DNA from 3 places in the Sphingomonas sp. SP6 genome. Region 3 is predicted to be linked to each of the others. Evidence: predicted binding sites of a transcription regulator. Region 3 holds the regulator's gene; each other region holds the start of a gene.
The links. The regulator LexA, encoded in region 3, represses DNA repair genes until DNA is damaged. The targets are predictions, from matches to a motif close to GTTCCNCNCTTGTTCT.
Positions count from the first base shown of each region.

Region 1: the regulator LexA is predicted to act here: its motif matches at 1,640-1,655, upstream of uvrA (excinuclease ABC subunit UvrA).
Region 2: the regulator LexA is predicted to act here: its motif matches at 2,061-2,076, upstream of AC4GYY_RS08295 (ImuA family protein).

Region 1 is NZ_JBZFLG010000002.1:308,631-312,067, reverse strand. Features, by position in the region: gene uvrA (excinuclease ABC subunit UvrA) at 1-1,632, opposite strand, end outside; gene AC4GYY_RS07225 (TonB-dependent receptor) at 1,834-3,437, shown strand, end outside.
Region 2 is NZ_JBZFLG010000002.1:538,836-542,272, reverse strand. Features, by position in the region: gene AC4GYY_RS08300 (Y-family DNA polymerase) at 1-1,361, opposite strand, end outside; gene AC4GYY_RS08295 (ImuA family protein) at 1,276-2,025, opposite strand; gene AC4GYY_RS08290 (thiamine pyrophosphate-dependent enzyme) at 2,194-3,437, shown strand, end outside.
Region 3 is NZ_JBZFLG010000001.1:870,155-873,591, forward strand. Features, by position in the region: gene AC4GYY_RS04265 (molybdopterin molybdotransferase MoeA) at 1-1,121, shown strand, start outside; gene lexA (transcriptional repressor LexA) at 1,177-1,830, shown strand; partial or broken gene AC4GYY_RS04275 (ComEC/Rec2 family competence protein) at 2,402-3,437, opposite strand, start outside.

The sequences.
Region 1 (3,437 bases), on a different contig from region 3:
GAGGACGTAGAGCACGCCCGACAGGCCTGAGCCGATCTGCGAGGCGAGGCGGATGCGTTGGCTCTCGCCGCCCGACAGCGTGCCGCTGGTGCGATCGAGGTTGAGGTAATCGAGCCCGACGTTGTTGAGGAAGCCGAGCCGCTCGACGATCTCCTTGAGGATCGCGCGGGCGATCTCCTGCTGCTGCGCACCCAGGTGCTGCGGCAGGTCGGTGAAGAAGGCGAGCGCATCGACCACGGAGAGGTGGGTCGCGTGGCTGATGTCCTGCATCGCCACCTTGACCGCCAGCGCCTCGGGCTTGAGCCGCGCGCCGTGGCAGACCTCGCACGGCTGGGGGGACTGGTACTTGCCCAGCTCCTCGCGCATCCACGCGCTCTCGGTCTGGAGCAGGCGGCGGTTGAGGTTGCCGATCACGCCCTCGAACGGCTTCTTCACGTCGTACGATTTCTTGCCGTCGACGAAGGTGAGCGTGACGGGCTTGCCGCCGGTGCCGTGGAGGATGACGAGCTTCACCTCGGGCGGAAGGTCCTTCCACGCGGTATCGAGGCTGAAGCCGAACTCGCGGGCGAGGGAGCCGAGCACCTGCATGTAATAAGGCGAGGGCGGCTGCGACTTCGCCCAGGGGACGACCGCGCCCTTCTTGAGGCTGAGATCGTGGTTGGGGACGACCATGTCCTCGTCGAAGATCAGTTTCTCGCCGAGCCCGTCGCAGGCGGGGCAGGCGCCCTGCGGGGCGTTGAAGGAGAACAGCCGCGGCTCGACCTCGGCGATGGTGAAGCCGCTGACGGGGCAGGCGAACTTCTCGGAGAAGACGATGCGGTTGTCGGGGACGCCGGCGCCCTTCATCGCGCCGCCCGGCCCGATCTCTGCGGCTCGGACGTGGGGGGTGGTCTCGGTCGCCTCCGCCACGGTGGTGTCGACGAGGTCGACAAAGGCGAGCCCGTCCGCCAGCTTGAGCGCGGTCTCGAAGCTGTCGGCGAGGCGCGTCGCGATGGTGGGGCCGACGACGAGGCGGTCGACCACGACCTCGACGTCGTGCTTGTACTTCTTGTCGAGCGCGGGCGCGTCCTCGATCTCGTGGACCTCGCCGTTGATGCGGACGCGGGTGAAGCCGGCCTTCTGCCATTCGAGCAGCTCGCGGCGGAACTCGCCCTTGCGGCCGCGGACGACGGGGGCGAGCAGGAGGAGGCGGGTCCCCTCGGGCAGCGCCAGAACGCGGTCGACCATCTGGCTGACCGTCTGCGCCGCGATCGGCAGCCCGGTCGCGGGGGAGTAAGGGACGCCGACGCGCGCCCACAGCAGGCGCATGTAGTCGTAGATCTCGGTCACCGTCGCGACGGTCGAGCGCGGGTTGCGGCTGGTCGTCTTCTGCTCGATCGAGATCGCGGGGGAGAGGCCCTCGATATGATCGACGTCGGGCTTCTGCATCAGCTCGAGGAACTGGCGGGCGTAGGCGCTGAGCGATTCGACGTAGCGCCGCTGCCCCTCGGCATAGATGGTGTCGAAGGCGAGGCTCGACTTGCCCGAGCCGGAGAGGCCGGTGATCACCGTCAGCGTATCGCGCGGGATGTCCACGTCCACGCCCTTGAGATTGTGCTCGCGCGCGCCGCGGACGGAGATGTGGGTCAGCATAAGCGCGGTTCTACTTCTGTTCTGAACGGGAGGCTAGAGTTGCAGATAAGGGGCGAATGCGAGCGATGCGAGGGTCGAGCCCCGACCGCCGACGCGGACGGCAACGTTGGACTTTCCGATAGCGTAGAGCCGTCCTCGACGACGTCGCTGGCGCGGGCGCCGCCGCACCCCTATCGCGCTGCTTCGCCCCGAGGAGCCCCCATGACCCTTCGCCGCCACGCCTTCGTCTTCCTGCTTGCGAGCGGCAGCGCCCCGGCCCTCGCGCAGGAAACGGCCGCGCCGGCGATCCCCGAGGTCGTCGTCACGGGACAGGGACTCGCCGCCCGTCCCGGCGACAAGGCCGCGTCGGTGGTGACGATCGACGCGCGGCGGATCGCCGAGAACGCGAGCGACCGACTGGAGAGCGTGCTCGCCGACGTCGCCGGGCTCCAGCAGTTCCGCCGCTCGGACTCGCGCTCCGCCAACCCGACCAGCCAGGGGATCTCGCTCCGCGGGATCGGCGGCAACGCCTCGAGCCGGGCGCTGCTGATCCTCGACGGCGTGCCGCAGGCCGATCCGTTCGGCGGGTGGGTCGCCTTTCCCGCTTATGCGACCGACCGGATCGGCGCCATCCGGGTCACCCACGGCGGCGGCAGCGGCTATTTCGGCCCGGGCGCGCTCGCCGGCACCGTCGAGCTGGAGAGCGCCGCGCCGGCCACGCGCGACCCGCTGCTGGCGAGCGTCGCCTACGGCAGCCGCGCCTCGATCGATGCGCAGGGCTCGGCGACGCTGGCGCGCGGAGTCGGCTTCGCGACCCTGTCCGGGGCCTATGCCCGCGGTGACGGCTTCACGCCGACCGCGCCGGAGGATCGCGGCCCGGTCGATCGCCCCGCGCCCTACGAGCAGGCTTCGGGCGCGATGCGCGGCGTGATCGCGCTGGGCGGCGACACCGAGCTCCAGGCCAACGTCGCCGCCTTCACCGACCGGCGCGATCGCGGCACGGACTTCACCGCCAACCGCAGCGAAGGCGCGGATGCGAGCGTCCGGCTGGTGGGCCGCGGCGAATGGGGCTGGTCGGCGCTCGGCTACGTCCAGACCCGCGCCTTCGCCTCGCAGTTCGCGAGCATCGACGCCGCCCGTACCGCCGCGACCGAGACGCTCGACCAGTACAACACGCCCGCGACCGGGCTCGGCGCGCGCGTCGAGGTGTCGCCCCCGCTCGGGACGGGGCTGGACCTGCGACTCGGCGGCGACGTGCGGGCGGTCGGCGGAAAGACGCAGGAGCTCTACACCTTCGTGGGCGGCGCGCCGACCCGCCGCCGCGTCGCCGGCGGGACCACCCGTACCGCCGGGCTGTTCGCGGACGCGAGCGCGGAGCTCGGCCGCTGGACGCTGACGCTGGGCGGTCGCGTCGACTGGTGGCGGATCGCCGACGGCGAACTGCGCGAGACGACGATCGCGACCGGCGCGTTCCTCACCGATCTCGCCTATCCCGCGCGGAACGGCGCCGAAGCGACCGGCCGGGCGGGGCTGGCCTGGTCGCCGACGTCCGCGGTGACCCTGCGCGCGTCGGGTTATCGCGGCTGGCGGCTGCCGACCCTCAACGAGCTCTACCGTCCCTTTCGCGTCGGCGCGGACGCGACCGCCGCCAACGCCGCGCTCGCGCCCGAGCGGCTGACCGGAGTCGACGGCGGGGTCACGCTCATCCCCGTCGCGGGCGCGTCCCTGGCGGCGACCGTCTTCTGGAACCGGCTGGCCGACGCGATCTCGAACGTCACCGCCGGGCAGGGGCCGGGCGTGTTCCCCGGCGTCGGCTTCGTCGCCGG
Region 2 (3,437 bases), on a different contig from region 3:
AGCTCGACGGCTTCCTCCGGCAGACGAAGCGCGGTGACCGGGAGGGGGGCGAGGGGGGTGAGGCGGTGAGCGGGAGGGAGGATCAGAAATCCTCCCCGGTACGGGGAGGTGGCGCGCAGCGCCGGAGGGGGGCCGCCGCGGGCGACGCGCTCGTGGTGGGCCCCCTCCACCATTCGCTGAAGAAGCGAATGGTCCCCCTCCCCGTGCCGGGGAGGATCTAAGTAGCGCGCCGCCGCCCAGGCCGCGCCGGTCGTGTCCGCCACCGCAATCCGCGCGGTCACGCCGAGCCGCGCGAGCAGGCGGACGAGCCGCGCCGCCATCGCCGCCTCGCCGCCGTGGAGGTGGGCGACCCCGGTCACGTCGAGGAACAGCCCGTCGTCGTCCGACACCGCGACCACCGGGCACCAGCGGCGCGCGAGCGCGAGTGCGAGGCGGTCGAGGTCGGCGCGGTCGCCCGCCGGATCGGCGTCGCGGACGTCGAGATCGGGGACGCTCGCGCGCGCCTGGGTCAGCGCCATGCCCGGCTCCAGCCCGATCGCGGCGGCGGCGGGAGAGACCGCGGCGAGTTCGATCCGGCTGCCAACCTTCTGGACGGTGACGAGCGGGCGGCCCGCGGCGAAGCGGAGGGGCGCGCGTGCGGAGGCGTCCTCGCGGCAGACCCGCGCGAGCGTGCCCGCGGTGGTGCGGCCGGTGTCGAAGAAGGGGACGACTCCAGGCGGCGCGGAATGCGGGTCGTTCGAACCTCGCCGGGCATGTTTGTCGGGGCGCGGGCCTTCGCCGGGGGAGCTGACCCGCGGCATCTCCCTCCACCGTGCGAGCGCGGCGGCCGCGCGTTCGTCGCCGTTCGGGTCGATGCCGGTGAACGGCGAAGGTCGGTCGAGCAGGCCGTTCGGGTGCTGGTGGAGGTATTCGCCGAAGCCGGCGTTTCCAGCAAAGCCCTCACCTTTCCCATCGCTGACGCAATGGACCGCTTCGCTCTTCCGCGTCCAGGAGAGGGAGTTCGTCTCCTCCCACCCCTGCGACTTGCCGCCGTCGTCGCCGGGGAGCCGCTTGAACGGCATCTCGGCGGCTTCGCTGCGGCGACCCAGCTCGCGCATCGGCGGGCGCTGGTGTTCGGGCATCGTCGCCACCTGGCGCTCGACATCGGCGCGGGTTTCGCGCGCCCATCTGGCGCCGGGACGCCAGCCGGTGTTCTTCGGCGAATCGCACGCCTTGCCGCCCTGCTCGGCATCGGCGGCGGCCTTGATGGCGAGCAGATCCGCGTCGGCGGTCGCCTCAGGCGGCGGCGCGGCGCGTCGGTCCGACCGCAGCACGCGCTCGATCGCCCAGAGCGGCAGGTAGAGCGAGGCGACCCGTTTCATCTGTAGCCTCCACGAGGATGTCGAAGGATTCGCCGCCACGCTGGCGGACGCAGGAAAGGTCCCAGCGCGGGCGGCCGAGCCCGCGCGTGGGGAGAGGGGAGGAGGGCGCCGAGGCGACCCGCCAGCGGGTGACCGCGGCCGAGGGGACCGCGAACGGGTCCGCCTCCGCGCGGGCATGGCGCTTCATGAGGAGCGCGATCGTCTTGCCGCCTTCCGCCGCCAGCTGGAGCCTGCGGGTCGAGGCGGTGGCGGCACGCTTGGCCTCGCCGATCACCGCGCCCAGGCAGCGGTGGCGCAAGCCCTCCTCCATGAGCGCGAGCAGCTCGGCGTCGTCCGCCGCTTCGGCGTAGATCAGGCGGTGCGGCGCGAGCCCGGCCTGGTAGAGGCCGGGCGCGAACAGGTCGCGGCGGCGCACCACCCACAAGACCGGCCCCCAGGCGCGCGCGGCGATCCCGGCGAGGAACAAGGTCGCCGAGGCGTCGTCGCCGGGATGCGCGGTGGCGGCGGCGATCTCGTGGAGCGCGTCGAGCCGCAAACCCCCGTCGGCGAGCCGCGAATCGATCGCCTCGACTCCGAACGGCAGCCGCTCGCGACGGCGATGGCCGTCGCCTTCAATGCGCTCAAGCGCCTGCCGAAGCTGGGCTATGATGGCGGCGTCTGGCATAAGGTGACTCGGGACACGACTCGAACAAGGATTATGTTCCTATTCTGTTCCAACCGTCGGCAGAGTCAATCCACTCTGGCGGCGGTTCCTGTTCGGCAGGGACTCGCCACGGGCGTTGAACGATTATAATAGCCGCGGGTAATCTTCGCGGCGCGTGGCTCCATGCGAATGCGACACGACACTGGAGAGACCGGCTTGGCGGACGCCCCCCGCAGCAATCTGAGGCCCCTCAGCCTCCACGTGCCCGAGCCGAAGTTCCGGCCCGGCGACGCGGTCGATTTCGCCGAGGTCGCGATCGTCCCTGCGGGCGAGACCCGGCGGCCCGACACCGCGACGCCCGCCACCGAGATGCCCGATCTCGCCTACGGGCTGGTGCGGGTGCTCGACGATCACGGGCAGGCGGCCGGCCCGTGGAACCCGCGGCTCGACGCCGAAACGCTGCGCCGCATGCTGCGCAACATGGCGCTGGTCCGCGCCTTCGACGAGCGGATGTTCCGTGCGCAGCGGCAGGGCAAGACGAGCTTCTACATGAAGTCGCTGGGCGAGGAGGCGGTCGCCGTCGCCGCCGCCCACGCGCTCGACGCCGAGGACATGTGCTTCCCCTCGTACCGCCAGCAGGGGCTGCTGATCACGCGCGGCTGTCCGCTGGTCGACATGATGAACCAGATCTACTCGAACAGCGCCGACAAATTGGGCGGCAAGCAGCTGCCGATCATGTATTCGGAGCGGCGGTTCGCCTTCTTCTCGATCTCGGGCAACCTCGCGACGCAATATCCGCAGGCGGTGGGCTGGGCGATGGCCTCGGCCGCGAAGGGCGACACGCGGATCGCGGCGACCTGGTGCGGCGAGGGCTCGACCGCGGAAGGGGACTTCCACTCGGCGCTGACCTTCGGGACGGTCTACCGCGCGCCGGTGATCTTCAACGTCGTCAACAACCAATGGGCGATCTCGAGCTTCTCGGGTTTCGCCGGCGCGGAGGCGACGACCTTCGCGGCGCGCGCGGTCGGCTACGGCATTGCCGGCCTGCGGGTCGACGGCAACGACGCGCTCGCGGTCTATGCCGCGACGCAGTGGGCGGCGGAGCGCGCGCGGACCAATCTGGGGCCGACGCTGATCGAGCATTTCACCTATCGCGCCGAAGGCCATTCGACCTCCGACGACCCCTCGCAATACCGCTCCGCGGGCGAGCCGACCGCCTGGCCGCTGGGCGACCCGATCCGGCGGCTCAAGGATCACCTGATCGCGATCGGCGAGTGGGACGAGGCCCGCCATGCCGAACAGGACAAGGCGCTCGCCGAGGAAGTCCGCGCCGCGCAGAAGGAGGCCGAGAAGAACGGCATCCTGGGCCACGGCCTCCAGCAGCCGCTCGATTCTCTGTTCGACGGGGTGTTCGAGGAGATGCCCTGGCATCT
Region 3 (3,437 bases):
CGAGCGAAGTCGTCGCGATCGCCGACGCGCTCGGCCGGTGGACGGCGGCGCCCGTGATCGCCCGGCGCACCCAGCCCGCCGCCGACCTGTCGGCGATGGACGGCTATGCGATCCGCGCCGCCGACCTGCCGGGGCCCTGGCGGGTGATCGGGGAAAGCGCGGCAGGCAGACCCTTCGCCGGAGGGATCGGCCCGGGCGAGGCGACCCGGATCTTCACCGGCGCCGCCCTGCCCGCGGACGCTGACGCGGTGCTGATCCAGGAAGAGGCGCGGCGCGACGAGGACCGGCTGATCCTCACGGGCGAAGGTCCGACGGGGCCGAGCCGCAACGTCCGTCGTCGCGGCCTCGATTTTACGGACGGTCAGGAGCTGGTCGCCGCGGGCGAACGCTTGACTCCCGCTCGCCTGGCGGTCGCGGCCACCGCCGGCGTCGCTGCGGTTACCGTCCGCCGCCCGGTCCGTGTCGCGATCGCCAGCACGGGCGACGAACTGGTTGAGGTCGGTCAGCCGATCCCCGATGGAGGCCTGCCGGAGTCGAACCGCCTACTCCTGCGCAGCTTGCTCGCCGATCTGCCGGTCGAGATCGTCGATCTCGGCATCCTTCGCGACGATCTCGCCACCCTGCGCGACGCCTTCGCGGCGGTCCGCTGCGACCTGCTGCTCACCACCGGCGGCGCGTCGGTCGGCGATCACGACCTGGTCCGGCCGGCGCTGGAGACGGCAGGGGCGACCATCGACTTCTGGCGGATCGCGCTGCGACCGGGCAAGCCGATGATGGCCGGTCGGCTTGGCGACGCGCAGGTGCTCGGCCTCCCCGGCAATCCGGTCTCGGCCTTCGTGACCACCATCCTGTTCGCGCGACCGCTCGTCGCCGCACTGGCAGGCGCCCGCGATCCCATGCCGCGAACCACCACCGGGACGCTCGGGGAGGATCTGCCCGGCAACGGCGCCCGCACCGATTATCTACGTGCCGAGCTGCGTGATGGCCGCCTCTTCGCCGCCGCGATTCAGGACAGCTCGATGCTCCTCACGCTCGCCCGCGCCAACTGCCTGATCGTGCGACCGGCGCATGCACCGCCCACTGTCACGGGCGACTCGGCGGAGATCCTGATGATCGCTTGACGTGTGCAAGAGCGTTCCGTAAAGGTTCGTCGTCTGTTCGCCAGCGAGGCCGATCATGCTCACGCGCAAGCAACACGAACTCATCTGTTTCATCGACGATCGCCTGACCCAGACCGGGGTTTCGCCCTCGTTCGAGGAGATGAAGGACGCGCTCGACCTCAAGTCGAAGTCGGGGGTCCATCGCCTGATCTCCGCACTCGAGGAGCGTGGCTTCCTCCGCCGATTGCCCAATCGCGCCCGCGCGCTGGAGGTGATCAAGATGCCCGAGCGCGCCGAGGCGAAGAAGCCGACGCGCGCCGCCACGCCCCGGCCCGAGCCGGCGAACGACACCGTCGAGATCCCGCTGCACGGCCGCATCGCCGCGGGCGCCCCGATCGAGGCTTTCGAGGGCTCGACCACGCTGTCCGTCCCCGCCGCGCTGCTCGGCTCGGGCGAGCATTACGCGCTCGAGGTCTCGGGAGATTCGATGGTCGAGGCGGGCATCCTCGATGGCGATTTCGCGCTGATCCGCCGTCAGGAGGTCGCGCGCGACGGCGAGATCGTGGTCGCGCTGATCGAGGACAGCGAGGCGACGCTCAAATACTTCCGTCGCGAGGGTGCGATGATCCGCCTCGATCCCGCCAATCGCGCCTACGATCCCCAGCGCTACGCGCCCTCGCAGGTCCGCGTTCAGGGAAAGCTGTCGGGGCTGCTCCGCCGTTACGACTGACTGCCCGCCACGGATGTTCGTCGCCGGGCTGGAGGACGGTGGCGACCCGCCCGGCCGCGAGCGTCACCGCCACGCCGCCCGTTGTCGCCAGCACGTCGCGGTCGAGCCGTAGCCATGACGGCCGGCATCGCCACGGCAGCGGACGCTCGCTGATGACGATGTCGGCGCCCCGGCAGGCCGCGATCAACTCGTCGATGGGGACCCGGTAGGCGCTTCGCGTCGCCACGACGCGCCACCGCCGCCCGCCCGCCTCACGGTCGACGATGCACAGGTCGCGCGTGCATCGCGCCTCGGGCTGATCGACCAGGAACACCGGATCGCCGTCCACCCCGCCGTTCTCCGCCAGCGTGTCCAACGTATAGTCTCCCGCCCGGTCGCGCAGCACGGCGACGCCCGCTGCGGTTCGGATCGCGAGATGCCGTCCGTCGCCGGTCACCAGCAGGTCCGGAGTCGGGCTCAGCAGCGCCCAGACGAGCCCCGCCGCGAACGGTGCGGCTCCGAGCCGGCGCCAGCGCGTCCGCCACAACGCCGTCCACAGGCCGCCGGCGACCATCAGCGCGAACGCTCCGCCTGGCATCGCGGGCAGCGCCGCCACCGCCCCCGGCGCGGCGGCGACCCGGTGGGCAAGCCAGAGCAGTAGCGCCAGTGTCCGCTCGAGCAGCCACCACAGCGGCCCTGCCAGGCCCGTCGGCTCGAAGACGAGCGCCGACGCCTCCAGCGGCATCACGACAAAGGTGGTCAGCGGGATGGCGACGATGTTGGCGACGGCCCCGTACAGCCCGGCCTTGTGGAAGTGATAGACGGCGATCGGCATCAGCGCCGCCTCGACCACCAGCCCCGTCAGCAGCAGCGACCCTCCTTCGCGCGCGACCCTTCGCCACCTGGCCTCGTCGCGCGGCAGGAACCAGGCACGCACCTTCGGGTGCTCGTGGAGCGCGATGATCGCGGTCACCGCCGCGAACGACAATTGGAAGCTTGGACCCGCCAGCGACTCGGGCCAGACCAGCAGCACGATGACCGCCCCCGCCGCGACCAGCCGCAGCGTCACCGCCTGCCGCCCGACCGCCATGGCCGCGAGCACGAGCAGCGCCGCGACGCAGCTGCGGATCGTCGGCACCTCCGCGCCGGTCAAGAGCGTATAGCCGATCGCCACCAGCGCCGCTGCGCCACCTGCCACCAGCGGCAGCCGCCCGGTCAACGCCAGCGCCGGACTGAGCGCGAGCACGCGGAGCACCAGCCACATCGTCAGCGCCACCGCCGCGGTGATGTGGAGGCCACTGACCGACAGGAGGTGCGCCAGCCCCGCCCGCCGCATCGCTTCCGAGTCGTCGTCCGCGATCGCACCCGTGTCGCCGGTCGCCAGCGCCGCCGCGATCCCGCCCTCGCTGCCGGGCACCCTCGCCTCGATCAGCCGGCTCAGTCGCGAGCGCAGGCCGTCTTCGGCAACGCCGGGAGAGATCACCGTCACCGGCGCGAACGCCCGGCCCGTCGCGCCCAGGCGGGCGAACCACGCGACCTGGGCGAAATCGTACGCGCCGGGCACCGCCGGCGACGGCGGCGGCATCAGCCGAGCCCGCTGTCGGATGACCGCTCCGGCGGTCAGCCCG